2 regions of the Plantactinospora sp. GCM10030261 genome follow, and region 2 is predicted to be linked to the other one. Evidence: predicted binding sites of a transcription regulator. Region 2 holds the regulator's gene; the other holds the start of a gene.
What was found. Region 2 encodes HrcA, which represses chaperone genes, less so after heat shock. Its sites were predicted from a motif close to GGTTNGCACNCTCNNNNNGAGNGTGCNAACC; they were not measured.
Positions count from the first base shown of each region.

Region 1: groES (co-chaperone GroES) is a predicted target of HrcA. The motif match lies at 13,283-13,313, and genes of this name have one in related genera.

Region 1 is NZ_JBHTDD010000001.1:180,259-195,880, forward strand. Features, by position in the region: gene ACFQUZ_RS00800 (FAD-dependent oxidoreductase) at 1-19, opposite strand, end outside; gene ACFQUZ_RS00805 (LCP family protein) at 216-1,343, shown strand; gene ACFQUZ_RS00810 (M1 family metallopeptidase) at 1,560-3,008, opposite strand; gene ACFQUZ_RS00815 (GuaB3 family IMP dehydrogenase-related protein) at 3,038-4,156, opposite strand; gene guaB (IMP dehydrogenase) at 4,191-5,690, opposite strand; gene ACFQUZ_RS00825 (DUF5319 domain-containing protein) at 5,951-6,352, shown strand; gene ACFQUZ_RS00830 (LuxR C-terminal-related transcriptional regulator) at 6,439-7,401, opposite strand; gene ACFQUZ_RS00835 (WhiB family transcriptional regulator) at 7,734-8,123, shown strand; gene ACFQUZ_RS00840 (TetR family transcriptional regulator) at 8,504-9,124, shown strand; gene ACFQUZ_RS00845 (sulfite oxidase) at 9,167-10,825, opposite strand; gene groL (chaperonin GroEL) at 11,115-12,761, opposite strand; gene groES (co-chaperone GroES) at 12,836-13,150, opposite strand; gene ACFQUZ_RS00860 (methyltransferase domain-containing protein) at 13,374-14,618, shown strand; gene ACFQUZ_RS00865 (TetR/AcrR family transcriptional regulator) at 14,615-15,241, shown strand; gene ACFQUZ_RS00870 (ATP-binding cassette domain-containing protein) at 15,364-15,622, shown strand, end outside.
Region 2 is NZ_JBHTDD010000001.1:630,730-646,351, forward strand. Features, by position in the region: gene ybeY (rRNA maturation RNase YbeY) at 1-323, opposite strand, end outside; gene ACFQUZ_RS03175 (PhoH family protein) at 339-806, opposite strand; partial or broken gene ACFQUZ_RS03180 (LAGLIDADG family homing endonuclease) at 957-1,778, opposite strand; partial or broken gene ACFQUZ_RS03185 (PhoH family protein) at 1,767-2,462, opposite strand; gene ACFQUZ_RS03190 (serine hydrolase domain-containing protein) at 2,701-4,071, opposite strand; gene ACFQUZ_RS03195 (histidine triad nucleotide-binding protein) at 4,150-4,500, opposite strand; gene ppk2 (polyphosphate kinase 2) at 4,696-5,694, shown strand; gene ACFQUZ_RS03205 (16S rRNA (uracil(1498)-N(3))-methyltransferase) at 5,801-6,535, opposite strand; gene dnaJ (molecular chaperone DnaJ) at 6,540-7,682, opposite strand; gene hrcA (heat-inducible transcriptional repressor HrcA) at 7,737-8,759, opposite strand; gene ACFQUZ_RS03220 (DUF4870 domain-containing protein) at 8,910-9,569, shown strand; gene hemW (radical SAM family heme chaperone HemW) at 9,721-10,944, opposite strand; gene ACFQUZ_RS03230 (enoyl-CoA hydratase-related protein) at 10,962-11,750, shown strand; gene ACFQUZ_RS03235 (hypothetical protein) at 11,838-12,677, shown strand; gene ACFQUZ_RS03240 (FAD-dependent monooxygenase) at 12,804-14,240, shown strand; gene ACFQUZ_RS03245 (carbohydrate ABC transporter permease) at 14,309-15,163, opposite strand; gene ACFQUZ_RS03250 (carbohydrate ABC transporter permease) at 15,160-15,622, opposite strand, start outside.

The DNA.
Region 1 (15,622 bases), 450 kb from region 2:
CCACCACGTCGTACCGCATGGCCCATCATTACCGACCGGTAGCTCTGACGCCACGGTCCATGAAAGATCATCAGATACGCTGCCGCCCCGGGCAACCCTCGACGCCCGCCGATGCGTCTCTACCGGTGCGAGCAACCCATCGGCGCCGCCACCGCCCGGTGTGGTTCACCCCTCGGCGCGACCCGCCCGTCGGCGCGGGTCAGGAAGGACAGGTCGTGCCGGACACCCCACGCGGCGGGCCGGGACGGCGACGGCTGATCCGGCTCGGCGTCGGCCTCGCCGCCCTCCTCCTGCTCGGCGTGGGCACCGTCGGCGTACTCCGGTCACGTCACACCGGCGGGAACACCCCGACCGGCGATCCGGCCGCGGGCGGCACCCCCTCGGCAGCACCGTCCACATCGCCCAGTCCCACGCCCGAGCCCGGCGCCGACATCACCGGACCCCTCACCCTCCTGCTGGTCGGCGTGGACACCCGGATCAGCGTGCCCGGCTGGGAGCCACACGCCGACGCGGTGCTGGTGCTCCACGTCGCCCGCGGCCTCGACCGCGCGTACCTGTACTCACTCCCCCGCGACCTGGTGGTGGACATCCCGGCGTTCGCACCGGCCCGGTTTCCGGGGCAGCGCACCAAGCTGACCCATGCCATGAGCTACGGGAGCCGGGTGCCCGGCCGCCGCGACTCGCCGGATCCCGCCCAGGGCTTCCGGCTGCTGGAACAGACGGTGCTCCGATACACCGGCATCAAACGCTTCGACGCCGGCGCGGTGCTCACCTTCGGCGGCCTGACGAAACTGGTGGACGCCGTCGGCGGCGTGGACCTCACCATCGACCAGCGGGTCGTCTCCAAGCACCGGCGGCCGGACGGCAGCCACCGGAAGCTGGTCGGTGGCGACTACGTCGGTCCGCAGATGGTCTATCAGCCCGGCCCCCGGCACCTGGTGGGGTGGCAGGCCCTCGACTACGCCCGCCAGCGCTACATCACCGGCGGCGACTACTCCCGGCAACGGCATCAGCAGCAGCTCATCAAGGCGCTGGTGGCGAAGATGCTGGATCAGGGGCTGGCCCGCGACGCCGAGCGACTGGAGGCCGTGGTCAGGTCCCTCGGCGACGCGCTCATCCCGGTCACCGGCGGCCGCCGGATCATCGATTTCGGGTACGCGTTGAGCCGCCTGCCACCCGCCGCCATCACCCTGGTCAGCCTGCCCGGCCACGGCGTCGGCCGCGGCGCGGGCTATCGCGGTGAGGCCCTCGACGCGATCGGTGTCCAGTTCCTCGCCGAGCTGCGCGCCGGCCGGGCGGACGCCTTCCTGACCGCCCACCCGGAGCTGGTCGTCAAGGACTGACAGCGGGGCCGGTGCACGACGGCGCCGTCTCGACCGGGTTGCTCGCCGGCGGGGCGGTCATCGGCCTGGTCGGTGCCGGTCCGACGCTGATCGTGGCGGGCGCCGCCCAGGGCGTCGCGGGGCCCCTTATGGGTCGCTATGGTGGGAAAGTATCACAAATTTGTGGCCACACTGCCCGTCCCGAGGCCGGGCTTGCGGCTGCCGTGACCGCTGGGGTCAAAGCGGCTTCGGGGCGGGCGGCTTCGTGGTGCCGTACAACCAGGCGTCGAAGAGCTTGTCCAACTGCTTGCCGGAGATCCGCTCCGCCTCGGCGATGAACTCGTCGGTGGTCGCGTAACCGTCCCGCTTCGCCGCGGTCCACGCCTTGAGGAACCGGAAGAACGCGTCGTCCCCGATCGCCACCCGCAACGCGTGCACGGTCATCCCGCCACGTTGGTAAACGGAGCCGCTGAACAGGCGTTCCGAGCCCGGCTTGCCCGGCGGCACGGTCCATATCGCGTCCCGGGACCGGTCGTACGCGTTGCTGAACTCCCGCGCCGCGGTGGACCGGCCGTCGTGCTCCGCCCACAGCCACTCGGCGTACGTCGCCAGCCCCTCGTTCAACCAGATGTCCTGCCACCGTCGCAACGCGACACTGTTGCCGAACCACTGGTGGGCCAGTTCGTGCGCCACCACGTCAGGGTTCTCGCCCTGCCGGAAGAAGGCCACCGAATAGACCGGGCGGCTCTGCGTCTCCAACGCGTACCGGATCCGGTCGTCGGTGATCACCACACCGCCGTACGCGGAGGCCGGGTACGGCCCGAAGACCGTCTCCAGGTAGTCGGCGACCTTTGTGGTGGCGGCGATGGACCGATCGCTCGGACCCCCCTTGGGCAGGTCGGCGCTGATCGCGCTGAACACCGGGCGGCCCTTGTGCTCGCCGGTGGTCACCCGGTACTTGCCGATCACCACGGTGCTCAGATAGCTGGCCATCGGCACCGGCTCGTCCCAGGACCAGGTGGTCCAGCCGGCCTCGGCGCGCTTTCCGGCGGGTTTGCCGTTGCTCACCGCCACCAGACCGTCCGGAACGGTGATCTCGTACCGGTACTGCGCCTTGTCGGACGGGTGGTCGTTCACCGGGAACCAGGTGCTCGCGGACTCCGGCTGGCCGAGCGCGATCCCCCCGTCCGAGGTGTGCAGGAAACCACCCGAGCCGAGCGTCTCGTTCTCCAGCGGGGCCGGTTTGCCGCCGTACCCGATCTCGGCGGTGAAGCCCTCGCCGGCGACCAACCCCGCGGCCGGCGTGACCACCAGTTCGTTGCCCTCGCGGGCGTGCTTGGCCGCGGCGCCGTTCACCGTCACCGAGCGCACGGTCAGCCCTGCCAGGTCCAGGTTGAACCGGGCCAGGTTCTCGGTGGCGTTGGCCTCGATCCCGGCGGTGCCGGTGAGTTCGTCGGTCGCCGGATCGTATTTGACCTTGAGGTCGTACCGCACCACCTCGTACCCGCCGTTGCCGTAGGACGGGAAGTAGTCGTCACCGGCTCCCGCCGCTCCCGTCACAAAGTCGCGGCTCGGCTCGGCCGCCGGTGTCGACGACGACGGCCCCGGCGACTCGTCCGACGTGCACCCGGTCACCCCGAGCGCCACGGCCAGCAGCAGGCCGACCGCACGCCTTGACGCACCCATCTCTCATCCCCCCGTGTGCCGGAGCCCGGTCAGCGGTCCAGCACCATGCCGACCCGCTGGAACTCCTTGAGGTCCCGGTAGCCGCACTTGGCCATGGCCCGACGCAGACCGCCGAACAGGTTGAGTTGGCCGTCCGGCTGGTCGGCCGGACCATACAGCAGCTTCTCCATCGAACCGAGCGGCTCGTGGGCGACACCGAAGGCCCCCCGCGGCAGCGATGGGTGGCTGGCCGCCGAGTGCCACCACGCCCCGCCCGCCGGCGCCTCCGCGCACCGGGACAGCGGCTCGCCGAGCATCACCGCGTCGGCGCCGCAGCCGAGCGCCTTCGCGATGTCGCCCGAGGTGCGCAGGTCACCGTCGGCGATCAGGTGCACGTACCGGCCGCCGGTCTCGTCCAGGTAGTCCCGGCGGGCGGCAGCCGCGTCGGCGATGGCGGTGGCCATCGGCACCCGGATCCCGAGCACCGACTCCGTGGTGGACCATTCGTCCCCGCCCACCCCGACGATCACGCCGGCCGCGCCGGTCCGCATCAGGTGCAGCGCGGTCTTGTAGTCGGTGCAGCCACCCGCCACGACCGGCAGATCGAGGTCGGCGATGAACTCCTTGAGATTGAGCGGCTCGTCGGTGGTGGAAACATGCTCGGCGGAGACGAGCGTGCCCTGGATGACCAGGATGTCCACGCCGGCGTCCAGGATCACCGGAGCCAGCGCCAGCGTGTGCTGGGGCGACACCCGCACGGCCACCGTGCCGCCGCCGCCCCGCAACTCGCGTACCCGCTCGGCGATCAGCTCCGGCCGGATCGGCTCCGCGTAGATCTCCTGCAACCGCCGGGTCGCCGGGGCGTCCTCGCCGAGCCCGGCGAGCTCCTCGAAGATCTTGGTGGGGTCCTCGTACCGGGTCCACAGTCCTTCGACGTTCAGCACGCCGAGCCCGCCGAGTCGGCTGAGGCTGGCGGCCGAGGAGGGGCTCATCGTGGCGTCGGACGGGTGACCGAGGCAGGGAATGCCGAACTCGTACGCGTCGAGCTGCCAGGCGGTGGAGACGTCGTCGACGTCCCGGGTGCGGCGGCTCGGCACGATCGCGATGTCGTCCAGGTGGTAACCGCGCTGCGCGGTCTTGCCCAGCCCGATCTCGACCACGTCACGCATGAGGAACTCCGAAGGTAGCAGGGGCGATGGTGGGTCAGCGGGTGTGGTAGTTGGGAGCCTCGACGGTCATCTGGATGTCGTGCGGGTGGCTCTCCTTCAGCCCGGCCGCGGTGATCCGGATGAGCTGCCCACGCTCGTGCAGCTCGGTCACCGTCTCCGCGCCCGAATACCCCATGGCCAGGCGCAACCCGCCGACCAGCTGGTGGGCGACCCGGGCCAGCGGCCCCCGGTACGGCACCTGTCCCTCGACGCCCTCCGGGACCAGCTTCTCCTCGTTGAGCACGTCCTGCTGGAAATACCGGTCCTTGGAGTACGACTTGACCTGCCCCCGGGACTGCATGGCGCCGAGCGAGCCCATCCCCCGGTACGACTTGAACTGCTTGCCGTTGATGAACAGCAGCTCGCCGGGGCTCTCCTCGCAGCCGGCGAAGAGGCTGCCGAGCATCACCGTGTCGGCCCCGGCGACAAGTGCCTTGGCGATGTCACCCGAATACTGGATGCCGCCGTCGCCGATGACCGGCACGCCCGCCGGTCGGCAGGCGCGGGCCGCCTCCATGATGGCGGTGATCTGCGGTACGCCGACCCCGGCGACGACCCGGGTGGTGCAGATGGCGCCCGGCCCGACGCCGACCTTCACGCCGTCGGCACCGGCGTCGACAAGCGCCTTCGCGCCCGCGTGTGTGGCCACGTTGCCGCCCACGATGTCGATCGTGGTGTCCTTCTTGAGTTGGCGCACCATGTCGAGCACGGCTCGCTGGTGACCGTGCGCGGTATCCACGATCAGCACGTCGACGCCCGCGTCGACAAGGGCGCGGGCCCGCTTGTACGACTCGTCCCCGACCCCGACCGCGGCGGCCACCCGCAACCGCCCGGCGTCGTCCTTGGTGGCGAGCGGGTACTGCTCGCTCTTCGTGAAGTCCTTTACCGTGATCAACCCACGCAACCGGCCCGAGTCGTCGACGATCGGCAGCTTCTCCACCTTGTGCTGGCGCAGCAGGGCCAGCGCCTCGTCCTTGCTGACCCCCACCGAGGCGGTGACCAGCGGCATCCGGCTCATGATCTCGCGTACCGGGGTATTGCCGTCGGAGACGAACCGCATGTCGCGATTGGTCACGATGCCGACGAGCTGGCCGGCGCCGTCGACCACCGGCACGCCGGAGATGCGGTACTTCCCGCACAGCTCGTCCACCTGGCGCAACGTGTCGTCGGGGCTCGCGGTGACCGGGTTGGTGATCATGCCCGACTCGGAACGCTTCACCAGGTCCACCTGGAGCGCCTGGTCCTCCACCGACAGGTTGCGGTGCAGCACGCCGATGCCACCCTGGCGGGCCATGGCGATGGCCATCCGGGCCTCCGTCACGGTGTCCATCGGGCTGGAGACGAGCGGAATGGTGAGTTCGACGTTGCGGCTGACCCGGGTGACCGTGTTGACCCGGCTGGGCACCACGTCCGATTCACCGGGCTGCAGCAGCACATCATCGAAGGTCAGGCCCAGCGGGACCACCCGGGCGGAGCCGGCGGGTAGCTCCGGCAGATGCCCGCCGAGCTGGTCGAAGTCGTCGCCCTTCGGTGCGTTGTCCACGAGTTGTCCCCTGAGTGGTCGACAGCCGGCTGCCAGCACACCAGGGGCGTGGCGACGATGCTGTTGCGCCCGGGGCGCGGCATCGGCCCACCGGCGCGGCGGCACACGATGGTTCATCGTACCCACGCCCCCCAGTCGACCTCGTCAGGCCCGGCGCTGACCTCGCCGAGCGGGGTGAGCGCGGTGCCCGCCGATGCGACTACGGTGGAGGGGTGCACGACGAGCCCATCGACCCGTTCAACGGCGACCCGGCCGACCCCAGCGCGGGCCTGGACGACCCGGTCGAGGACGACGCGCTCGATCCGCTGACCGAGGTCGAGCGGCAGGACGTGCTGGAGGATCTCGCCGACCTTGAGGTTTACCAGGCATTACTTGCCCCGACCGGGGTACGTGGACTGGTCATCGAGTGCGAGGACTGCCGGGAGCCGCACTACTTCGACTGGGACCTGCTCCGGGGCAACCTGCGACACCTGCTCAACTCGGGCCGGCCGAGGGTGCACGAGCCGGCCTATGATCCCGACCCGGACCACTACGTGACCTGGGAGTACGCCCGCGGCTACGCGGACGGCGTGCACGACACGCTCAGCGACGCCGACGACGGCAAGGACGACTGACCGGGACGGTCGCGGCGCTCGGGGTGACGCCCGGCTCGCGGTGACGCGGGATGCCGGGCTCAACGGCCGGGCGAGACGGGCTGGGGTCAGGCCACCAGACCAGCGCGGAAGCCGGCGGCGACGGCGTGTGCCCGGTCGCGGGCGCCGAGCTTGCGGAACAGCCGCCGGGCGTGTGTCTTGACGGTGTCCTCGGAGACAAACAGCTCCCGCCCGATCTCGGCGTTGCTCTTGCCGTCCGCCATCCCGATCAGCACCTGCATCTCGCGCTCGGTGAGCGCCACCCGCCGGCCACCGGATCCCCGGCTGGCGTTGGTTGCGCTCCGCCGGTCGCCGGCGTACCGGGCATCCGGCGTGGAGTTGGTCCGCACCCCCGGCCCGTCCGGCTCCGTCCCTCGGCCGGATGCCAGGTCCTCGGCCCGCTGCGCCGGAAGCCGGGCCGCGGCAGCCGGATCGACCGGACCCGCCACACCGTCGCGGGGCGCCGTGCCACCGTTCGCCTGCGCCGCGGTCCCCGGCACCGCCCCGGCGTTCGCCCGGGGCGCGGCTCCCGGCGTCGCCCCGGGGTTCGCGGACGTGCCCGGTCCCGCGGCATCCGGCCCGGCCGGTCGAGCGACCGACCGGCTCAGACCCGCCATGGTGCCGTTGCCACCGCGGCCCGGCCCAGGCGCCCGGGCAGCCCGGCCGGGCGCGCTCAGCAACAGCATCGCCCGGGCAACCGCACCGACCAGGTCGTGATCGACGGATGAGATCAGGCCCCGGGCACCGGCTGCCACGGCAGCGGCCGCCACGCCGGGTTCTTCCGCGCCGAACAGCACCACCGCCGCCCCGGGCGAGCGGGTGAGCACCCGGCGGATGAAGCCCACACTGTCCGGCCGGGTCAGCGCTGTGTCGGCGAGGACGACGTCGGCGGGACGTTCGGCGAGCCGGAGCATCACCTCCGGATCCGACACGGCGGTGCGCACCGCCGCGGCCAGTCCCAGCCGGGCCGCGGCGGACGCGACGTGCTGCGCCGCAAGCGGGGTCCGGACACATACGAGCACGGTACGCACGGCGGCCTCCTTCCTCTGGAAGGAGAACACGACAGGCAGTGATCATGACGAGTTTCCGGCTGAACTCCAGCGAACTTTCCGCCCGGATCTACCCGTTCAGCCGATCCGGATCGCCGGTCCTGTCCGATTATCGGTGATTCTTCCGGGCGCCCCTATCACTGTCGACAGCGTGTCGCACCTTGATCTCACCACTTTTCGATCAGGTACGTGTGAGGCCAACACGCGGGGGGTAACGCCCTAGACAGGTCGGAAACGGAGCGCCTGCGCGGCCCGCCGCCCGGATCCGAACCGTCACGGTTGACCACGCGGTGCCGCGCGGGAGGAGGGTGCTGATGTCGAACGTACGCAGACTGCCCGGACCCATCGTCGACCTCTGGGAGTGGCAGCGGCTCGGTGCCTGCCGCGGCCGGGACAGCGCCCAGTTCTTCCATCCCGACGGGGAACGCGGATCCTCCCGCAACCGCCGGGAACTCGGTGCCAAGGCGGTCTGCGGGGCATGCCCGGTGCGCGCGGAGTGCGCCGCGCACGCGCTCGCGGTCCGTGAGCCGTACGGCGTCTGGGGCGGTTTCAGCGAGTCCGAGCGGCTCCGGCTGCTCGCGGTGGGCTGGGAGGACCTGGCCGATCGCCGGCGCAGCCGGGTCGACATCGCCCGACTGGAGGCACGCCTGGGCCGGCCGCACAAGTCCACGATGCCCGCGCAGCGCCAGGCGCCCGCCGCCTGAGCCGCGCAGCACCCCTCTCTCAGACCGCAGCGGGTCGTGACATCGCCGTCACGACCCGCTGTGCGTGTCCGGCCGTGTCGGAGGTCCGGCCGGTCTCAATCGCTTCCCCCTCGGGAATCGTTACCGACACGGCGCTTCCGTACGGCGAGGGTTGTGACGAGCGCGCCGGTCAGCGCCGAGACGGCCCCGGCTATCTGCCACGCCGGCTGGTGTCCCACGATTGGTTCGCAGTTGCCCGTGCACGCGATCGGATCGATGTGCAGCAGGTCCGAGCCTTGGAGGAACCACAGGGCCCCCAGGGCGACCAAAGCCAGCCCCACCACCGATGTCAACATCCAGACCCAACGCAACTCTCGGCCCCCTGATAGTAAGATTCAAACATGACAGACACTATCAGAGAGGCGAACCCGAGTCCGCTTGCAGCCGCCCGGGAACGGGAGCGGATTCGCGTCAAGCGGGACGTATCCACGATCGCGGTCCGACTGTTCGAAGAGCGGGGCTACGACGCCGTCACGATGGAAGATGTCGCGGCGGCGACCGCCGTGTCAGTCGCCACTCTGTACCGCCGGTTCACCACCAAGGAAAACCTGGTCTGCTGGCAGCCCGACGAGCAACGAGCGATGGCCGCACTCCTCACGGCCGTCCAATCCGGCAAGACCCTCAGTGCGGCGGCGACGAGCCTCGCGCGGGAGCTGCCCGACGATGCGATCGACGCCATCGAGGAGACAGCGCGCGTCCGGCTACGGCTGATCGCCGGCCATCCGTCCCTTCAGGCCGCCGTCCAGGAGAAGGCACGGTCTTTCATCGACGAGATCCTCCGGGCGACGGACGCCCACGACGACCGCCCACGACTCGAACGGGAGATCGAGACCCGCTGTGTCGCGGCGGCGCTGGAGGCCGCCAACAACGCGTGGCTCCGTGGAGAGGGATCCCTACGTGCCTGCACGCTTCGGGCCCTTGAGATCCTGACCAAATCCCTTCCCTCGGTGACTGCTGGATGAAGCAGGCGGGCAATAATCAGGATCCAGGTCGCCGAGGACGGCCTAACGCACCGTCACGGTGACGGTGTGCCAGCCGGTCGCACCGTCCGGGGCGACCGGGGACTCCCGCTCCGTCTGCGTCTCCCCCGTCGCGTCGGTGGCCCGGACCTGGAGCACGTGTTCCCCCGGGCTCGCCGGCCACTGCCAGGACCACTGCACCCAGGTGTCGGTGGAGACCGTCGGCGCGAGCGTCGCCTGTTGCCACTCGCCGCCGTCGACGCGTACCTCAACCCGCTCGATGCCCCGGTGCTGCGCCCAGGCCACCCCGGCCACCGGCACCCTCCCGGCGGTCAGCCGGTTGCGCGGCCGCGGCGTGTCGATCCGCGACTGGGTCTTGATCGGGCCGCGCGCCGACCAGCCCCGCGGGACCCAGTACGCATCGAAGTCCGCGAAGCTGGTCAGTTCCAGCTCGGTGATCCACTTGCAGGCGGACACGTAGCCGTAGAGTCCCGGCACCACCATGCGGGCCGGGAAGCCGTGCTCGATCGGCAGCGGCTCGCCGTTCATCCCCACCGCCAGCAGGGCGTCCCGCCCGTCGCGCAGCTCAGCGGTGGGCGTACCGCAGGTCCAGCCGTCCACCGACCTGCCGACCACCTGGTCGGCTCCGACAAGCGGGCCGGCCTCGTCGAGCAGGTCGGCCAGGCGCACCCCGAGCCACCGGGCATTGCCGATAAGTTCGCCACCCACCTCGTTGGAGACGCAGGCGAGGGTGATGTCCCGCTCGATCATCGGTCGGGCAAGCAGGTCGGCGTAGCTCAGGGTAATCGGCGTGCGTACCCGGCCATGGATCCGCAACCGCCAGTCGGCCGGGTCGACCTGGGGGACGGTCAGCGCCGTGTCGATCCGGTAGAAGGCGAAGTTCGGCGTGGTGAACGGCGCGAGCTGGGCCAGCCGCAGGTCAGCCCCCGGGGGCACCGGCGGCGCCGGGCTCACCGGCGCGGGCAGCGTCACCGCCGCCCGCGCCGCGGTGACGCTGCGCCGGGCGGCCAGCCACCGGCCGCCGAGACCTACCACCACCGCGCCGCCGAGGGCGGCCGTCGTCCCGGCGAGAAACCGGCGCCGCTCCGAACGCCATTCCGCCATCTCGTGCTCTCCCGGAGCCTCTGGCCCAGGTCCGCCCCGCGCCGCCGCGAATCCGCCGGGGGTCACGGAAGCGCCCGGCGCCACCGAACCACCCGGCGCCACCGAACCAGCCGGCGCCACCGAACCAGCCGGCATCGGCCCCGGCGCCTCCAGCGGACCGGCCACGAGCAGCCACAGCGTCCCCGCCCCGAGGACTCCGCCGACCAGCGACGGCAACACGGCGGCGGGGCCGGCACCGGGCCGGGTGACCGCCGCGGCGGCGCCGAGCAGGGTGAGCAGCCCGATCCCGGCGTACCCAACGGGTAGGGTCCGCACCGCGCGCATTCCGATCAGCGCGGCGAGGCCGCCGAGCAGGATCGCGGTACCGATCAGCAGGGCCGTCTTGTCGTGTACGCCGAACACGTCGATGCCGAACTGCTTGACCGGCTCGGGAACGGTGTCCACCACCACGGCGCCGACGGCGACCAGGGGCGCCGACCGGGCCCCGGTGAGGACCGCGACCAGTTCCGCCGTGGCCATCGCGACCGCCGCGGCGGCCACCCCGGCCAGCGCCCCGGAGGCGCGCCGTCCCATCGTCATCCGCCCAGTGTTCCGCGCGCCGAGCCGATCGGACAGCCACGTCACCAATCGGTAACCCCCGCCCCGCCCTCGCCGACCCCCACCCGGTCGAACATGAGGTTGCCGGCGCGACACGCCGACGCGGGCACGCCAACCTCATGATCGACGCGAAGGGGACCGGGGCGAGCGCAACGGGACCGGAGCAAGCGCCACGGGACCGGGCGAGGAGGAGCGGAAACGCGTCCGGGGCGTACCGCGTCGCCGAGCGGAAGCTCGACGGGCGGTACGCCCCGGACGGCGTTCTACCGGGTCAGAAGCCCGGGCCGTGCTGGTGGCTGTGACCGTGGCCGTGACCGTGACCACCCGCGGCTGCCGGCTCCGGCTCCGCGGGCTTCTCGACGACCAGGCTCTCGGTGGTGAGCAGCAGCCCGGCGATGGAGGCGGCGTTGAGGACCGCGTTCCGGGTCACCTTCACCGGGTCCAGGATGCCGGCGCCGGCCAGGTCCACGTACTCGCCCTTCGCGGCGTCGAGTCCGTGGCCCCACTTGCTGGCGGCAACCTTCTGCACCACGACGTAGCCGTCCTGCCCGGCGTTCTGGGCGATCCAGCGCAGCGGCTCGACAAGCGCCTTGCGGACGATCGAGACACCCACCTTCTCGTCACCGGTGAGCCCCAGGTCGTCGTCGAGCGCCGAAGCGACCTGCACGAGCGCGGCGCCACCGCCGGGCACCGTGCCCTCCTCGACCGCGGCCTTGGTCGCCGAGATGGCGTCCTCGATGCGGTGCTTGCGCTCCTTCATCTCGACCTCGGTGGCGGCGCCAGCCTTGATGACCGCGATGCCACCGGAGAGCTTCGCCAGTCGCTCGCTCAGCTTCTCCCGGTCCCACTCGGAGTCCGAGGCCTCGATCTCCTTGCGGATCTGGGAGATCCGGTCGGTCACCTCGGTGTCCCGGCCCTTACCGTCGATGATCGTGGTGTTCTCCTTGTCCACCACCACCCGCCGGGCGCTGCCGAGCACCTCCAGGCCGACCTGGTCGAGCTTGTATCCAAGCTCGGGAGCGACCAGCTCCGCGCCGGTGAGGACCGCCATGTCCTGCAGCATCGCCTTGCGGCGGTCGCCGAAGCCCGGCGCCTTCACCGCGCACACCTTGATGGTCTTGCGCAGCGCGTTCACCACGAGGGTGGCCAGCGCCTGGCCCTCCACGTCCTCCGCGACGATCAGCAGCGGCTTGCTGTCGGAGAGAACCTTCTCCAGCAGCGGCAGCAGCTCCTCGATCGCCGAGATCTTCTGCGTGGTGATCAGGATGTACGGGTCGTCGAGCACTGCCTCCTGACGCTCGGCGTCAGTGACGAAGTTCGGCGAGACGAACCCCTTGTCGAACTGGAGACCCTCGGTGACCTCCAGCTCGGTGGCCAGCGTGGAGCCCTCCTCGACGGTGATGACACCGTCCCGTCCGACCTTCTCCATCGCCTCGGCGATCATGCTGCCGATGGTGACGTCCTGCGCCGAGATCGTGGCCACGTGCGCCACCGACTCCTTGCCGCCCACCTCGACGGCCTTTTCCAGCAGCGCCTCGGAGATCTTGGCGGCCGCCGCGTCGATGCCCCGCTTGAGGCCGATCGGGCTGGCCCCGGCCGCCACGTTGCGCAGGCCCTCCTTGACCAACGCCTGGGCCAGCACGGTGGCGGTGGTGGTCCCGTCGCCGGCGATGTCGTTGGTCTTCGTCGCCACCTCCTTGACCAACTGCGCGCCAAGGTTCTCGTACGGGTTGGTGAGCTCGATCTCCTTCGCGATGGTCACGCCATCGTTGGTGATCGTCGGCGCACCGAATTTTTTGTCCAGGACGACGTTGCGTCCGCGCGGGCCGAGGGTGACCTTGACCGTGTCCGCGAGGGCGTTGACACCGTGCTCCAGCAGGTGCCGGGCGTCGTCCGAGAAGCTCAGGATCTTCGCCATGAATGTCCCTTCAAGGTGTCGTAGCCCCGGCCCGGCGAGCCGGTCCGGGGCTACGACACGAGAAACTAGGTCGGTTACTTCTCGATGACCGCGAGGACGTCGCGGGCGGAGAGCACCAGGTACTCCTCGCCGGCGTACTTGACCTCGGTGCCGCCGTACTTCGAGTAGATGACCGTGTCGCCGACCTTTACGTCAACCGGGATCCGGTTGCCGGAGTCGTCGACGCGGCCGGGGCCGACAGCGAGGACGGTGCCCTCCTGCGGCTTCTCCTTGGCGGTGTCGGGGATCACGATGCCCGACGCCGTGGTGGTCTCAGCCTCATTCGCCTGGACCAGGATCCGGTCCTCGAGCGGCTTGATCGCAACCTTGGTCGCGGTAGTCACGGGCATACCCTCCTGGGGTACTTGGTTTCCGAGCCGGCCGGCAAGCCGGACGGCGTCAATCTCTGCCACATGTCCACCGGGCGGGGCCGTCGTCGCGGGTGCCGGTCCGCCTGGCGTTGTCGCCCACGGAACCCCGCGGGCTGGCACCCTCGATGGGAGAGTGCTAATCGCAGGTTATTCCGCGACTAGCACTCCGTCAAGGAGAGTGCCAATCCGACACAATGGTTCGGTGCATCTCGACCAGCTCGCCGCCCTGCGTACCCCCGATGGAGAGCGGGCCCTGGCCGCGGCGGTCGACCTGGCCGGCGGTGACCCGCTCAGCGCGGCGACCGCGCTGCGGACCCGAGGCGTCCCGGCCGGGCTGGCCGCCGCCGCGCTGACCCAGGCCGAACTGCGCCGGCGGGCGGTGGCCAAGTTCGGGCTGGCCGCCGCCACCATGTTCTTCACCCGGGCCGGGCTGGAGCAGGCCACCCGGGCCCCCGTCGCGGACCGGCGGGCCCGCCGACTGCGGGACGCGGGCGTACGGACCCTGGTCGACCTCGGCTGCGGGCTCGGGGCCGACGCGCTCGCCGCGGCCCGCGCCGGGATCCGGGTGTACGGGGTTGAGGCCGACCCGCTCACCGCGGCGCTGGCGGCGGCGAACGCCGAAGCCACCGGGCTGGCCGACCGGTTCACCGTCGAGTGTGCCGACGCCACAAACTTCGACCTGACCGGATTCGACGCCGCGTTCTGCGACCCGGCCCGACGGCGCGGCGGCACCGGACGTCGCGTCTTCGACCCGGCCGCGTACACGCCGTCCTGGGACTTCGTGGTCGGGCTGACCGAGCGGGTCCCGCGCACCGTGGTGAAGGTGGCGCCCGGCCTCGACCACGCGCTGATCCCGGCCGGGGCTGAGGCCGAGTGGGTAAGTGTGGCCGGCGACCTGGTGGAGGCGACACTGTGGTGCGGCCCGCTCGCCGAGGTTCCCCGGCGCGCCACCCTGCTGACGGATCGGCCCCCGGTCACCTCCGGCGTGGAGAGAGCCCGCTCCTGTCGCCTCACCGGCGACGGCACCGCCGAGGCACCCGTCGGGCCGTTGCGGCGCTACCTGTATGACCCTGACCCGGCGGTGGTCCGCGCCCACCTGGTCGCCAGACTCGCCGAGCGGCTGCCCGGCAACCTGGCCGACCCCACGATCGCCTACGTGTACGCCGACGCCCCGGTCAGCACCCCGTTCGCCCGGTGTCTGGAGATCACGGATGTGCTGCCGTTCTCGCTCAAGCGACTCCGGGCGCTGCTCCGGGACCGGCGCGTCGGCCGAGTGGAGATCCTCAAGCGCGGCTCGGCCCTGGATCCGGAGCGGCTGCGGCGCGACCTGCGGCTGTCCGGGGACGAGTCGGCCAGCGTGGTGCTCACCAGGGTGGCCGGCGCACCCACCGTCCTGATCGGCCACCCGGTCGCACCGATGTCCAACGCACGGCCGGAGGGATCATGACGACGCGAAGTGAGCGGTCCAACCAGAAGCGGAGGCAGATCCGGGCCGCCGCTCAGCGGCTCTTCCTGGCCAGTGGCGTGGCGGCGACCAGCATGGACGCGATCACCCTGGAAGCCGGCGTGTCCAAGCAGACCGTGTACGCCTACTACCCGAGTAAGGACGCGTTACTGGCGGACGTGCTGGAGACGCTGATGGCGCAACGGACGGCCGCCTGGGACGCCGAACACCAACCTGCTCACCCACTGCGGACCCGGGCCGAGGTGGCAACCGAACTGACCGGGTACGCGGAGTCGGTCGTCGACACCCTGCTCCAGCCGGAGTACCTGGGCCTGGCCCGGGTGATCGTGGCCGAGTCGGGCCGCAATCCGAAGCTGGGCGCCCTGTTCCGAGAGGCGGTATCCGGTCCCATCATCGCCGGGACGGCCCGCCTGGTGGCCCGCGGCATCGCCGGTGGCGCGCTGCGCCCCGTACCGGTGGAGGACGCCGGTCGCCTGCTGGTCGGCTCGCTGCTCACCTACACGCTGTTGGACGGCCTGCTCCGGCCGGACGGGCCACGGCAGCCACCGGCCGGTGCCGTGGCCCGGCTGGTGGCGCTGCTGTGCGACGGGTTGGCGGCACGCTGATCGACTGAACCCCGGAGGAGCTGGGCATGTCACCCACCCTTGCAATCAAACTGAACGGTTTGGTTTGATTAGCTGAGCCGGCGTGGTCGTCCCCCGGGGCCGCCAGCGAAAGGAGAGGGCACATGAGCACCAGAACGCTGTCAGCACCAGCGGCGGACCTCACGGCCGACGCGGAAGCGGTGCGGCTGACCGCGGTGGATGTCGTGTTCCGCCGGCGCGGCGCCGAACCGGTACGCGCGCTGACCGGGCTCGACCTCACCATCGCCAGGGGCAGCGTCTGCTGCCTGCTCGGACCCAACGGCTCTGGGAAGACCACCACCGTCAACGTGCTCACCGGCCTGCTCGAACCATCCGCCGGCTCGGTCCGGGTCACCGGGCTCG
Region 2 (15,622 bases):
GAGTGCCCGGCCGCCGCGGCCTGTTTCGCGGCCACGTCGGGGCAGAGGACGATGTCGCCGAGCAGCCCCGGCTCGCCCCCGGTGGCCTCGCCCGGCCCGTGGTCGACACTGCCCTCGTCCATCGGGAAGGCGAGGACGTCGGTCGGCCCGTCACCGCCCATCCAGCGATGGTTGAGTTCGGTCATGTATTCGATGTCGACAAGCAGCACGGACAGCTCGGCGAGGGGGTTGACCCCCATCTCGTCGAGCGCGTGCCGGGCGACGGCGAGCACGGCGTCGGTGTCGACGTCGGCGCCCGACTCGTTGGCGATCTCGATGGACAACTGGTTCCCCTGCTCCTAGCGACGCCGTCCGGCGCGGCCACCGTGCGCGGTCCGGTCCGGTACGGCGTGCACGCCCTGCCCCGACTCCCGCTCGGCGTCCCACTTGGCGTACGCGTCCACGATGTTGCTGACCAGTCGGTGCCGGACGACGTCGGCGCTGCCGAGCTGGGAGAAGTGCACGTCGTCCACGCCCCGCAGGATGTCCCGCACCACCCGCAGGCCGCTGGTGGTGCCGCCCGGCAGGTCGACCTGGGTGATGTCACCCGTCACGACGATCTTGGACCCGAACCCGAGTCGGGTCAGGAACATCTTCATCTGCTCGGGCGTGGTGTTCTGCGCCTCGTCCAGGATGATGAACGCGTCGTTGAGGGTGTTGTGCGTGACCAGGAAGTGATCGGTGACATACAGCGAATCCTCCGCCGCCACCTGGATGCACATGGTCTCCTGCACGCCCGCCGGGACGATCGAGTCGATGAAACGCATCGGTCGGCCGGTCCCGTGTTCCTCGTAGCGCTGACGCTTGCGGGACAGGCGGAACGGCGGGACGCCGTCCGGCAGCCGGATCTCCACGACGTAGGCGTCGGCGCGGTATGGAACCGGGCGTCCGTTCGCCAGGCCGGGCCGGCGGCCCTCGGCCCGGCGAACGTGCCAGGACGCGACCCCGCCAAGCGACTGCACCAGGTAGATCACGTCGTCCCGGAGGCGGGCGGAGGTCGTCGAATACTGCACTCGGCAGGTGCGCTCCGGCTGGACGACCGGTCCCCCGTCCGTGTCCAGCAGCCCCTGGAGGACGGCCAGGCGGACGTCGACGCTGTTGACCTTGTAGGAGTCGGGGACGAACTTGGTCCCCGACGTGGTCCCGGCCAGGCCCAACTCGCGGATCGCCAGGGTCACCGGGTTGGCGACGATCACGCCGCCGCGATGGCCCTTGGCATGGCGGAGGACGTAGTCGTACTCGCCCTTGCGGACCAGCTCGATGTCGCTGAGCGCCGCTTCCATCGCGACAGCGAGTTCCTGGTCCGCCGTGCAGAATGTCGGCGTCGTTCTGGACGTGATGGATCCATCGCCGAGCAGCAGACCGAGCACGTACGGGTCGAGCGGAACTTCCTGGGACTCCATCTGCACGGGTGCCACGACCGGCAGCTCGTACCGCCGGGTGTGACCCCGCCACTCCTTGCCGATCATCTCCTGGGTCTCGATGGTGCGCTGGCGCCCCCGTCGCTTGTCCTCCGGCGTCGCGACGGTCCAGAGGTGCTCGCCGCAGCAGACGGTGGACGCCCCGTCCTGGGTGGTGACCCGATAGGCCTGCTTGGGCCCCTGCGGGTAGATGCCGATCACCGGTGTGGGCGTGCCGTTCGAACCGATGACCAGGTCTCCGACGCGAAGCGACCCGAACGGCCGGAATCCCTCCGGGGTCAGCACCCGGGCGTCATACGGCTGCGCGCGCCCCCTCATGTACGCCAGCGGCGCGACCTCGATCGTCCCGGCGGCCATCAGCTTCGGGATCGAATCGGGGTCGAGCATGTCGTGCAGCGCGTCGTAGAGCGGCCGCAGGTAGGGGTCGATCTTCTCGTACAGGGTGCCGGGCAGGAAGCCCAGCCGCTCCCCGGCCTCGACCGCCGGCCGGGTCAGGATGATCCGGTTGACCTGCTTGGCCTGCAGCGACTGCACGGCCTTGGCCATGGCCAGGTAGGTCTTTCCGGTGCCGGCGGGGCCGATGCCGAAGACGATCGTGTTCCCGTCGATCGCGTCGACGTAGTGCTTCTGGCCTAGCGTCTTGGGGCGGATGGTCCGGCCCCGGCGGGACAGGATGTTGAGGGTCAGCACGTCCGCGGGACGCTCGGCGCTGCCCTGCGCCAGCATCCCGGCGGTGCGCCGCACCGCGTCGGTGGTCAGCGTCTCGCCCTTCTCGATCAACTCAAGCAATTCGGTGAACAGGCGCTCCGCCACCGCGTTGTCGGCGGGGGCACCGGTGATCGTGATCTCATTGCCACGGACGTGCACGTCGCTGCCGACCGAGCGCTCGACGAGACGCAGGATCTCGTCACCTGCACCGAGCAGATTGACCATGATCTGCGAATCGGGAACCGTGATCCTGGTCTGCACCCGGGTCTGGCCGGGGGGTGGAGTACCGGTCATAGGTCGGGCCGAACGGCCCTGTGCCACCTGCTTCCGATCTCGGCGCCGCGCCCGGTGGCGCGACGTGCGGACGTCTGGGTCATCGTATCTGTTCAACGCGGCGACGACGCTGCCCATTTCCGTCCGTGAGTCACCCCCACCCACTCTCCGCGATCTTGCACTTTGGGCTGCCGGAACGCGGCTTTAGTCACCTTTTATCCGAGCCGAAACTGCAAGATCACCGGGGGTAGCCCGGGGGTCAGGCGCGGAAGTCGTATCCGTCGAAGGTTTCCTGAAGGCGGGTGAAGCGGTAGGTCGCCCAGTGCATCCGGACCACCGTGCCGTCCGTGTCCCGGGTGAGCCGCAGCACCTCGCCGACCTCCCGGCCAGACACCGTACGCAGGACGTCGGGGCGGTCCGGCAGCGGCGCGAACACCGCTGGCGGCTTCCCGGCCGGATCGTCCGCCCCCCGAGCGGTGAGCGCGCCGTCGTGCCAGCCGAAGACGTACTCGTTACCCTCGCCCCACCAGCGGCCGAGCAGGCCCCGGTACGCCTCGGGCGCCGGCTCCCCCGGACGCCACGGGACGATGTCGACCGGATCCTCCCGTACCGCCGTGGTCATCAGCTCGTGGGACAGATCCATGATCTCGCTGGCGGTGCCGGACGAGGCGAGCACCGCGCACCCCGTCGCGGCCGGCGTGCCGGAGCCGCCCCGCCGCCCGTACGCGGAGGCCAGGAAGCCGGGCATGGCGCCGTCGTGACCGACGTGCGTCACCCGGTCCCCCCGCGGCAGCAGGATAAGGCCGAGTCCGAAGCCGGCCGCCCAGGACGCCTCGTCGGTGACGGTACGCGGCCAGCGCATCTCCGCCAGCGTCTCCGGCCGCAGCACCGCGCCGGCCGGGTCGACGGACGCCGGGTCGACCAGGAACGCCGCCCACCGGGCCAGGTCACCGGCGGTCCCCCAGAGCTGGGCCGCCGGCCCCACCGCCCCGAAGTCGGTGGGCGGCTCGGGCCGCGCGTGGTCCGAGTACGCGTCGACCAGGTAGCCGGTCGCGGCCCGCTCGCCCGGCTCCACGCCGGTGTCGGTGAGCCCGAGCGGGCGGAGGATCCGGTCGGCCAGCACCTCCGCCCAGGTGCCGCCCCGGAGCCGGCCGACGGCGTGGCCGAGCAGCGCCACCCCGAGATTGGAGTAGTGGAACCGCCGGCCCGGCGGCAGCACCCGCTCGGCCCTGGCGAGGTCGGCCAGCAGTTGGTCGACATCCGGCACCCGCAGCGAGTCCCACACGTCGCCGTGCGGCTCCCGTTGCAGGCCAGCGGTGTGCGAGAGCAGCCGGGCCACGGTCAGCTCCCGGTGCTCCGGCAGGTCCAGGTGCTTGCCGATCGGGTCGTCCAGGTCGAGCAACCCGTCGTCGCGGCACTGCAGCACGAGGACGGCGGTGAAGGTCTTGGTGATCGAACCGATCCGGAACCTGGTATGCCCATCCAGAGGCGTGTCGTTGCCGGTCTGCCCCACCGCGCACGACCACAACGGTCGGTCGGCCCGGTGCAGGGCGGCGGCCAGCGCCGGCACCCGCGCCGACGCCTGGCGCTGGCGAACCAGCCGGTCGAGACGGCGGTTCACGTCGGTCACGGGGTGCCTCCAGGCGGGATTCGACGGACGTCGAGAGGGGCCGGTCCCCTACCGGAAGCGATGATAAGGGGCCCCGGGCTACGCCAGCATCGGGCCAAGGGGGGCACCGCCGAGCACGTGGGCGTGCGCGTGGGCGACCTCCTGCCCGCTGTCCGGTCCGGTGTTGAAGATCAACCGGAAGCCGTCGGCCGCCACTCCCTCGTGCTCCGCCACGATGGCGGCGGTGGCCATGACCTCGGCGGTCACCTCGGGATCGGCCTCGGCCATCGTGACCACGTCCACGAAGTGCTCCTTCGGGATCACCAGGACGTGCACCGGCGCCTTCGGCGCGATGTCGCGGAAGGCGAGCGTCTTGTCGGTCTCCCGGACCACGGTCGCCGGGATCTCGCCGGCCACGATCCGGCAGAAGAGGCAGTCGTCAGTTCCCACCCCCCGCATGGTAGGCGACGGGGAAGGGCACCCGGTACGCCTCGAACCCCGCTGCCGGCCCATCATCGGGGGCGGCCGTCCGCTTCGACTGCGCGCGTGGCAACCCCTACCTGCGCAGCTGATCGTCACCACTCAGCAACTTCCCAGCAATCCGCAGGTAGCCGGAGGGTCCGCGACGGGGTAACACCCTGCGACATGGCCGACACCGACACCGCTGCCAGCACCGACACCGCCGAAACCGGCACGAACGGCGACACCGCCACCGAGATCGACGCCCGCGCCGACGCCGACACCGGTCTGCTGGACCTCTTCGACGACTACCGGATCGCCGACGACCACGACGACGATCCCGTGCTGCTCTGCTCGGACGGCACTCCGGTGGACACCTGGCGCGAGGACTACCCGTACGACGAGCGGATGCCGCGCGAGGAGTACGACAGACACAAGCGGCTGCTGCAGATCGAGCTGCTGAAGCTCCAGGAGTGGGTGAAGGAGTCCGGCGAGCGGCTGGTGATCGTGTTCGAAGGGCGGGACGCGGCAGGCAAGGGCGGCACGATCAAGCGGTTCATGGAGCACCTCAACCCGCGGGGCGCCAAGGTGGTCGCGCTGCTCAAGCCCAACGAGCGGGAGTCCACCCAGTGGTACTTCCAGCGCTGGCTGGCGCACCTGCCGTCGGCCGGGGAGATCGTGCTGTTCGACCGGTCCTGGTACAACCGGGCCGGGGTGGAGCGGGTGATGGGCTTCTGCACCCGCAAGGAATACCTGGAGTTCCTGCGCCAGACCCCCGAACTGGAACGGATGCTGGTCCGCTCCGGCATTCGCCTGGTCAAGTTCTGGTTCTCGGTGTCCCAGAACGAGCAGCGCACCCGGTTCGCTATCCGGCAGGTCGACCCGGTGCGGCAGTGGAAGCTGTCACCGATGGACATCGCCTCGCTGGACAAGTGGGACGACTACACCGAGGCCAAGGAAGCGATGTTCTTCTACACCGACACCGCCGACGCGCCGTGGACGGTCGTCAAGAGCAACGACAAGAAGCGGGCCCGGATCGAGGCGATGCGACACGTACTGGCCCGGTTCGACTACACCGGCAAGGACGCCGAAGTGGTCGGGACGCCGGATCCGCTGATCGTCGGACCGGCCGGCCTCGACCTGAGGCCCGACGAGCAGACGGTGCACGTCTTCCCCAAGCTGTAGGACCGGGGTCCGCGACCGGCCGGGCCGGGCGCGGGTGGAGCGGCTGGCCGCCGGCACCAGACGGTCCCGGCGGCCACCCGCTCGCCCGCGACCCCCAGACGCCGTCTCACCAGCGGCCGAGCCTGGCCGAGAGCACCGCGAGCGCGGCCACCCCGGCGGTCGAGGTACGCAGCACGTCACCGCCCAACCGGACCGGACGTGCCCCGGCAGCGGCGAACGCCGCCAACTCGGACTCCGCCACGCCGCCCTCCGGCCCGACCACCAGGACGATGTCGCCAGCCGGTGGAAGCTCGGCCCTGGTCAGCCGGTCCGTCGCCGCCTCGTGCAGGACGAAACCGGCGGCTGCCGCCGCGAGCCGGCGGCTCACCCGGGTGGTCGACGCGTCCGGCTCCCCGGCAATCGTCGGCAGCCAGGCGCGGCGCGCCTGCTTGGCGGCCTCCCGCGCGGTCGCCACCCACTTCTCCCTGGCCCGGGCGCCGCGCTCACCACGCCACTGGACCACCGACCGGGCCGCCGCCCAGGGCACGACCTCGTCGACGCCGGTCTCCGTCATCGCCTGCACGGCCAGTTCACCGCGGTCACCCTTGGCGATGCCCTGGACGACCACCAGCCGCGGGTCCGCCGGTTCCGCGTACCCGCGGTCGGTGATCTCAAGTTCGAGCGTGCCTCGACCGACGGCGGCGACCACCGCGGTGGCCGTGCCGCCCCGGCCGTCGGCGAGCAGGAGGTTCTCGCCGACCCGCAGCCGTTGCACGGTGGCGGCGTGGTGTCCCTCGGCACCGTCGAGGGTGTGCCGGTTACCAGGAGGCAAGGCGTCGACCAGGAACAGCGGCGCGCTCACCGGTTCAGGCGTGGCCGTTGAACGCGTCCCGCATCCGGGAGAAGAAGCCGCCCTGCTTGGTCAACTCGGCCACCTCCTCGCCGCGGGTCTTCGCGAACTCCCGCAATATCCGTTCCTGCTCGGCGTCGATCTTGGTGGGGGTACGCACATCCAGGTGCACGAAAAGATCACCCCGCCCCGTTCCGCGAAGGTGCGGCACGCCGCGGGCGCGCAACCGGACCGTGCTGCCCGGCTGGGTGCCCGGCTTGACGTCGACCGGCTCCTCGCTGTCCAGCGTCTTGATGGTCAGCCGGGTGCCCAGGGCGGCGGCCGTCATCGGCACGGTGACCCGGCAGTGTAGGTCGTCACCCTTGCGGGAGTAGACGTCGTGCGGCCGTTCGTGGATCTCGACGTACAGGTCGCCAGCGGTGCCACCACCGGGTCCGACCTCACCCTGCTGGGCCAGCCGAATCCGCATGCCGTCCTCGACTCCAGCCGGAATCTTCACGGTGAGCGAGCGCCGGGTGCGCACCCGGCCGTCACCAGCGCAGGTGGGGCAGGGGTGTGGGATCACGGTGCCGTAGCCCTGGCACACCGTGCAGGGCCGGGACGAGACGACCTGGCCGAGGAAGGTGCGCTGCACCGACTGGATCTCGCCGCGCCCGCCGCAGGCCTCGCAGGTGGCCAGGTGCGTGCCGGCAGCCGTGCCCGCCCCGGAACAGGTGGTGCAGAGCACGGCGGTGTCGACCGTGATCGGCGCCTCCACCCCGAAGGCGGTCTCCTGAAGGTCCAGTTCGAGCCGGAGGATGGCGTCCGCGCCGGGCCGGGTCCGAGGACGGGGGCCGCGGGCGCCGCCACCACCGGCGGCTCCGAAGAACGCGTCCATGATGTCCTGGAAACCGACGAAAGGTCCGGCCCCAGCGGGGCCGGCGCCCGCACCCCCACCGCCCGGGGCGAGAGGGTCGCCGCCCAGATCGACGATCTGCCGCTTCTGGTCGTCGGAGAGCACCTCGTACGCGGCGTTGATCTCCTTGAACCGGTCGTGCGCCTTCGGGTCAGGGTTGACGTCCGGGTGGTACTGGCGCGCCAACTTGCGGTAGGCGCGCTTGATCTCATCATCCGAGGCGTCCCGGCTCACGCCGAGAATCCCGTAGTAATCCCTGGTCACTGCGTTCCGTGTCCCCATGTCGATTCCAGGTCGGCCGCCGGTCGGCAGGTCGGGTCAGTTCTGCGCCAAAAGGTCACCCACGTAGCGTGCCACGGCACGCACGGTGGCGATGGTGCCGGGGTAATCCATCCGGGTCGGCCCGAGGACGCCCAGTCCACCGACGATGGTGGCACCTGGACCGTAACCCGTGCTGACAACCGAGGCCGCCCGCAGATTGTCGATCTCGTTCTCGTCGCCGATGCGGACCCGAGGACCGCTCGGCTCCGCCTCACCGATCAGCTTGAGCAGGATGACCTCCTCCTCGAGCGCCTCCAGTATCGGTCGCAGCGAGCCCTGGAAGTCGAGCAGGCCGGCGCGGGTGAGGTTGGCCGTTCCGGCCAGCGCGATCCGCTCCTCGTGCCGCTCGACAAGGGTTTCCAGCAGCACCGAGGAGATCGTCGCCATCGCCGACCGGTGGTCCGGTGAGGTCTCCTCGACGAGCGCCTGGACCAGCGGCGGAGTCTCCGAGAGCCGGGTGCCGACCAGCTTCTCGTTCGCCCGCTGGCGCAGATCGAGCACGTCGTCGGCGGCGATCGGGCCGGGCAGTTCCACGAGCCGCTGCTCGACCCGTCCGGTGTCGGCGATCATCACCACCATCAGCCGGGTGGTCGAGATCGGCACCAGTTCCAGGTGGCGTACCGAGGACCGGGCCAGGCTCGGGTACTGCACGACGGCGACCTGCCGGGTGAGTTGTGCGAGCAGCCGCACCGTCCGGTGCACGACGTCGTCCAGGTCGACGGCGCCGACCAGGAAGCGTTCGATCGCCCGGCGCTCGGCCGGGCTGAGCGGCTTGACCCGGGACAGCCGGTCGACGAACAGCCGGTAGCCCCGGTCGGTGGGGACCCGGCCCGCGCTGGTGTGCGGCTGCCGGATGTAGCCCTCCTCCTCGAGCACGGCCATGTCGTTGCGCACGGTGGCCGGGGAGACCCCGAGCTGATGGCGCTCGACAAGCGCCCGGCTGCCCACCGGCTCCTGGGTGGCGACGTAGTCCTCCACGATCGCCCGGAGGACGTCGAGCTTGCGCTCGTCGAGACCCATGCTCACCTCCCATCGGCCTCATCCGAAAGGACTGGCACTCGACTGTAGCGAGTGCCAGTCTACGACGGCGACGGCGAATCGCGCGATGATCACGGACCGCCCTCCCTTCGGCTACTGGCGCGGGTGGATGTCGGGTCCTACCGTGACGTCATGACCGAACCACCTCGCCCTCCCGGAGCAGGTGATCCGGATCCGGCCTCGTCGGACCCAACCGCTCCGCTGCCGCCCGCGACACCGCCGCCCCCATCGGGAGACGTAACCCCCGGCTCGCCGCCGGGCCCGTATCCGCCCGCCGGCCCCCCGCCAGGCAGTCCGCAACCGGGCGGCCCGGCCTCGGCCGGACCGAGCGGCTTCCCTCCGCCGACCAGCGCTGGCGGACCTGACTACCCACCGGGAAGCGGCGGGCCGGGCTACCCACCGGGCGGTTACGGCGCCGGGCCGGCTCCGGCCGGATACGGCAGCAACGACGACCGGACCTGGGCACTGCTCGCGCACGGCCTGGGCGCGGCCGGCGTCATCGTCGGCGGCGGGCTGCTGGGCTGGGTGGCACCGCTGATCGCCATGGTGGCGCGGGGCCAACAGTCGCCCACCGTGCGGGCGCATGCCGTGTCGGCTCTCAACTTCCAGATCACCTGGGCCGTCGTCTACGTCATCACCTGGATCGCGACGTTCGTCACGTGCGGGGTGCTGTTCTTCCTGCCGATGATCGTCTGGGTGGTTCCGGTCATCTTCGGCATCATCGGGGCGGTCAAGGCCAACGAGGGCGTGGTCTACCGCTACCCGATGTCCTACCCGTTCGTGAAGCGCTGACCGACGCTCCGCCGGGTGCCGTCGCGGCACCCGGCGGACCGCCCGCGATCCACCCGAGGTGCGGGATACCGCGGAGTTGCGTCGTCCCCCACCACCCGACATGCCGCACATCGAGTCGATCGGACGACAGCGACGGTCCGGCGTCGGCGGCTCAGGGCAGCAGGTCGCGGACGACCGCGTCGGCGAGCAGCCGGCCGCGCAGCGTGAGCACCGCCCGGCCCGCCGGGTACGCCGCCGGGTCCAGCAGCCCGTCCGCCAGCGCCCGGTCGGCCGCCGCCCGTCCGGCCTCGTCCAGCACGCTCAACGGCAGCCCGTCGGCCAGCCGCAGTCGCAGCATCACATCCTCGGTCCGCCGGTCCGCCTCGGTGAGTAGCTCCCGACCGTGTCCCGGTGACCGACCCTCGGCCAGCCGACGCGCGTACCCGGTCGGGTGCTTGACGTTCCACCAGCGCACGCCGCCGACGTGGCTGTGTGCCCCCGGGCCGAGGCCCCACCAGTCGCCGCCGGTCCAGTAGAGCAGGTTGTGCCGGCACCGGGCGGCCGGCGACGTGGCCCAGTTCGACACCTCGTACCAGGAGAAGCCGGCGGCGCCCAGCGCGGCCTCCGCCGCCAGGTAACGGTCCGCGGCCTCGTCGTCCGACGGGTACGGCAACTCGCCGCGACGCATCCTCGCCGCCAGCCGGGTGCCGTCCTCCACGATCAGGGCGTACGCGCTGACGTGGTCCACCCCGGCGGCCGTGACCTCGGCCAGCGAGGCCGCGAAGTCCTCCGGCCGCTCCCCCGGCGTACCGTAGATCAGGTCCAGGTTGACGTGCTCGAACCCGGCGTCCCGGGCCTCGGCGGCGGCGGCCGCCGCCCGACCCGGGCGGTGCCGCCGGTCCAGCACCGCCAGCACCCCCGGCGCGGCCGACTGCATGCCGAGCGAGATCCGGGTGTAACCGGCGGCTCGCAACGCCGCCAGGGACTCCGGCGTCACCGACTCCGGGTTCGCCTCGGTGGTCACCTCCACGTCGTCGGCCAGCCCCCAGGTGCGGTCGATGCCGGCCAGGATCCGGCCCAGGTCGGCGGCCGGCAGCAGGGTCGGCGTGCCACCGCCGACGAAGACGGTGTCCACCCGGGCCGGCGGCGTCCCGTCCAGCACCCGGGCCGCCAGGTCCAGCTCGGCGAGGACCGCGTCGGCGTACGTCTCCCGGCTCGCCCCGCCGCCGAGTTCGCTCGCGGTGTACGTGTTGAAGTCGCAGTAGCCGCACCGGCTCGCGCAGAACGGCACATGCACGTACACGCCGAACCCGCGGGTGCCGACGGCGGCCCGCGCGGCGGGCGGCAGCGATCCGTCGGCGGGCACGGCTTCGCCGTCTGGGAGGACGCCAGGCATCCGACTATTGTGCGCCCATGACTGCCGCCACCGACCCGCTCGTCCGGGTGTCCACCTCGGCCGGGGTGACCACCCTCACGCTGGACAGCCCGGCCAACCGCAACGCGTTGTCCACCCAGCTGATGACCGAACTGCTGGCCGGCCTGACGGCCGCCGTCGCGGACGACGCGGTGCGGGCCGTGGTGCTGTCCCACACCGGCCCGGTCTTCTGCTCCGGTGCCGACCTCAAGGAGACCGCCGCCGCTTACGCCAGCGGCACGGTCCCCGCCGGCATGCTCGGCGACGTACTGGCCGCCGTGTGGGAGTGCCCGAAGCCGGTGGTGGCCCGGGTCGGCGGTCCGGCGCGGGCCGGTGGCCTGGGGTTGATCGCGGCCGCCGACATCGCGGTCTGCGCCCGGGAGGCCACCTTCGCCTTCACCGAGGTGCGGATCGGTGTCATCCCGGCGGTCATCTCCGCCACCGTGCTCCGGCGGTTGGCTCCCCGGGCCGCCGCCGACCTGTACCTGACCGGCGAGACCTTCGACGGTGACCGGGCCGAACGGGTGGGGCTCGTCACCGCGGCCGTGCCGGCCGCCGACCTGGACGCGGCGGTCGACCGGTACTGCGCGGCCCTGGTCCGCGGCGCCCCCGGCGCCCTCGCCGGCGCCAAGGAGCTGCTGCGCCGGCCGGCCGGCACCGGGCTGCGGGCCGAGTTGGCCGAGTTGTCGACGCTCTCCACCGGGTACTTCCTCTCCGCGGAGGGCCGGGAGGGGGTGCTGGCGTTCCGGGAGAAGCGGCCGGCGAGCTGGGTGCCGGCCGCGGACTGACCGTTCGTGCAATCGGCCTGGCCGTCCGCTTCGGCGTAGGCTGGGCGGACTGTTGTCGGGCAGGGGGTATGGGTGCGGGCTCGGACGATGGTGGCGGCGTCGGCCGCTCTCCTGGTGCTGATCACGGTTGCGGCCGTGGTGATGGCGGACCGGTTCGGCGGGCAGCTGTCGTTGCCGCGGGCGCTCGGCTGCGTGGTCCGGGCCGACGGCGAGGTGACCCTGGATCCCGAACAGATGGCGAACGCGGCCACCATCTCCGCCGTGGGAATCCGGCGCGGCATGCCGGCGCAGGCCGTCGTGGTGGCGCTCGCCACCGCCTACCAGGAGTCGGGGCTGCGGAATCTGGCCGGGGGCGACCGTGACTCGGTGGGGCTGTTCCAGCAACGACCGAGCCAGGGCTGGGGCACTCCCGAGCAGATCCGCGATCCCCGGTACGCCGCGAACCGGTTCTACGCCGCGCTGGTGAAGGTGCGGGGCTGGGAACGCATGCGGGTGACCGACGCCGCGCAGCGGGTCCAGCGGTCGGCCTTCCCCGAGGCGTACCAGAAGTGGGCGGACGAGGCGGGCGTGCTCAGCCGGGCCCTGGTGGGCGAGGCCACCGGCGCGGTGTCCTGCACCGTGCCCCGGGATCCGGTGCTGCGCGGCGCCGCCGCGGCGACCGAGCTGAGCAGCCGGCTGAGCCGGGACTGGGGCTCGGTCCGGACGGCTGAGCTGGCCGAGCTGCTCGGCCTCAGCCTGGTGGCGACCGACCAGCAGGCCGGTTGGCAGTACGCGCACTGGCTGGTCGCGCACGCCGACAGCAACGGGGTGAAGCGGGTCCGGTTCGCCGGTCTGCAGTGGACGGCGAAGGCCGGCACCTGGTCGGAGGTAGCGGACGAGACGCTTGCCGCCGACCGCGTCATCGCCGAGGTCTTCGGCGACGCCTGACCGCCACCGGTCGCGGTCGGGGAGCCGATAAACTTCCATCGGTCGATGGTTGGGTGCCGGCCGAGTGTTCGCCCGCCCGTCCGTCGGAGTCGGAGGTCGTGTCCTCACTGGAGACAGGAGTACGGGGTGTACCGCTTTCCAGCACGGATCTTCAACGACATCGCCACCCAGCGGCCGCCCGAGGACAGCACGGTCCTGCTGGGCCGCGCCGCTGTACTCGGCGGCAGCATCGCCGGCCTGCTGGCCGCCCGGGTCCTCGCCGAGTACGCCGAGCGGGTGGTGATCGTGGAGCGCGACGACGTCACCGAGGTCACCGACGCCCGACCGGGTGTGCCCCAGGGAAACCAGGTCCACCTACTGCTGCCGGCGGGGCACCTCCAGATCGAGCGATGGTTTCCGGGACTCACCGAGCAGGCCCTGGAGTTGGGGGCGTGCCTGGCCACTCCCGACGCCCGACACACCTACCTGGACGGTCGACGCAAGGTGCGCGGCGTCGACCTGGACATGCTCTCGGCGAGCCGGCCGTTCATCGAAGATCTGCTCCGCCGACGGCTGCGCGACCTGCCCAACGTCTCCTCAGTCCGGGGGCGGGCCACCGACCTGCGCTTCGACGGCACGGCGGTCACCGGCGTTCGGTACGAGACGCCGGACGGGCCGGCCCCGGGCGGTGCGGGTGGCCCGGCAACCGACACGCTCGACGCCGATCTCGTGGTGGACGCCATGGGACGGGCCAGCCGGCTCAACGACTGGCTGGAGCGGCACGGTTGGGACCGGGCGCCGCTCACCCGGTTGGTCGTCAACATCAACTACTCGACCGCGGTGTTCCGGCGCACCGAGGCCAAGCCCGATCCGGTCTCCGTACTCGTCGGCAGCAGCCCCGCACGCGGATCGGAGATCTCCGGCGCCGGCCTGACGGCGGTGGAGGACGATCGATGGATGATCATGCTGGCCGGGTACGGCGACTGCCGTCCGGGTCACGACGCCGAGGACATGGTGCGCCGGTGCCGCACCGAGTTCCCTCCCGAGTTCGGCCGGGTGGTCGAGGGCGAGATGCTCTTCCCGGTCCGCAGCTTCCACCACGCCGACAGCCGGCGCCGCGACTTCCACAGGTGCCGCCGGCTGCCGGCCGGGCTGGTCAGCGTGGGTGACGCGGTGGCCTCGTTCAACCCGATCTACGGCCAGGGCATGTCCTCGGCCGCGCTGCACGCCTCGTGCCTGTCCATGTACCTGCGACGCCGGCCCGACCTGCGGACGCCGGCCCGGGACTTCTTCGCCCTGCAGAAGGTGGTGGTGGACGCGGCCTGGGGGATGACCGCCGCCGCGGACCTGGCCCGGCCGTCGGTGCCGGGTCCCCGCCCCCGCGGCCACCGGTTGACCTCCTGGGTGGCGGATCAGATCGTCGAGGCCACCGTCAGCGACGAAACACTCAACCGCCGGCTCGACGAGGTCACCTTCATGCTCCGGCACCCGAACGCCCTGGCCACCCCCGGCACGCTGATCAGGGCGCTGAACGTCAACCGACGGAACCGGCGCCGGTCCGCGGTGTCGTCCCGGGAGCCGTGACGAGCCACTGTCATGAGCGCCCTGTCGGGAGAGCCCTCCGACGCGAAAGCGACAGGAAGGGACCCTGCTCAACCCTTCACGGCACCCGAGGTCAGACCGGCGACCATCCGCCGCTGCACCAGCACGAAAAAGATCATCACGGGCAGCGTGAGCACCGTGGAGGCGGCCATCACCATCCCCCAGGCGGTGTCGTCCCGGCCGAAGAAGAACGTCAACCCGACCGGCGCGGTGTACCGGTCCTCGGAGCTGATGAACGTCAACGCGAAGATGAGTTCGTTCCAGGCCGTGATGAACGAGAAGATGCTTGTCGCCACGAGTCCCGGCGCGACAAGCGGAAACAGGATCCGCCAGAAGATCTGCGCACGGTTCGCGCCGTCGATCGCCGCCGCCTCCTCCAGGTCCTTCGGCACCGCCGCGACGAAACCACGCAGCATCCAGATCGCGAACGGCAGCGAGAAGCCCAGGTAGACCAGGATGAGGCTGGGCAGGGTGTTATACATACCCAGCCTCCGGATGATCAGGAAGAGCGGGATGACAAGCGCCTCCAACGGGATCATCTGCACGATCAGCAGCAGCACCAGCACCGACGTGCGCAGCCGGAACCGGAACCGGGCCACCGCGGTCGCCCCGAGCAGCGCCACCACGCCGCTGAGCAGCACCGTGGCCGCCGCCACCAGGGCGCTGTTGAGCAGGAAGTCGCCGAAGCTGGCACCCGGGATGATCTGCCCACCGAAGATGTCCCGATAGTGCTCCAACGTGGGTTGGTGCGGCAGCGGCTGGGGCGTGCTGGAGAAGATCTCCCGGTTCGGCTTGAGCGACGTCGAGATCATCCAGAACACCGGGAACGCCGCGAAGGCGGCCACCGCGAGCCCGGCGACGTTTGCCGCCCACCGCCCCGCGCGGGGACGCCGCCGGTCGGTCATGTCTCCTCCTGGCGCAGGATCAGTCGTACGTAGACGCCGGTGACCGCGAGCAGGATGAGCGTGAGAACCACCGCGATCGCGGCGCCGAGCCCGTACTTCGGCGGCGGCGAGAACGCCTCCGCGTACGAGTAGATGGCGAGCATGAAGGTCGACCGGTCCTGGGTGCCGCCGGCCAGCACGAACTGCTGGGTGAAGACCTTGAAGTCCCAGATCGTCGAGAGCACCACAAGCACTCCGAAGAGCGGTCGCAGCAGCGGGAAGGTGACCGACCAGAAGACCCGCCACGGCCCGGCGCCGTCGACCCGGGCCGCCTCGTGCAGCTCCCCCGGAACGCTCTTCAACCCGGCCAGCACGCTCACCGCGACGAACGGGAACGAGTGCCAGACCACCACGAGGGTGAGCACGGTGAAGAAGGTAAGCGGCGAGTTGAACCAGCCGTACCCGGTCCACTCGGCGCGA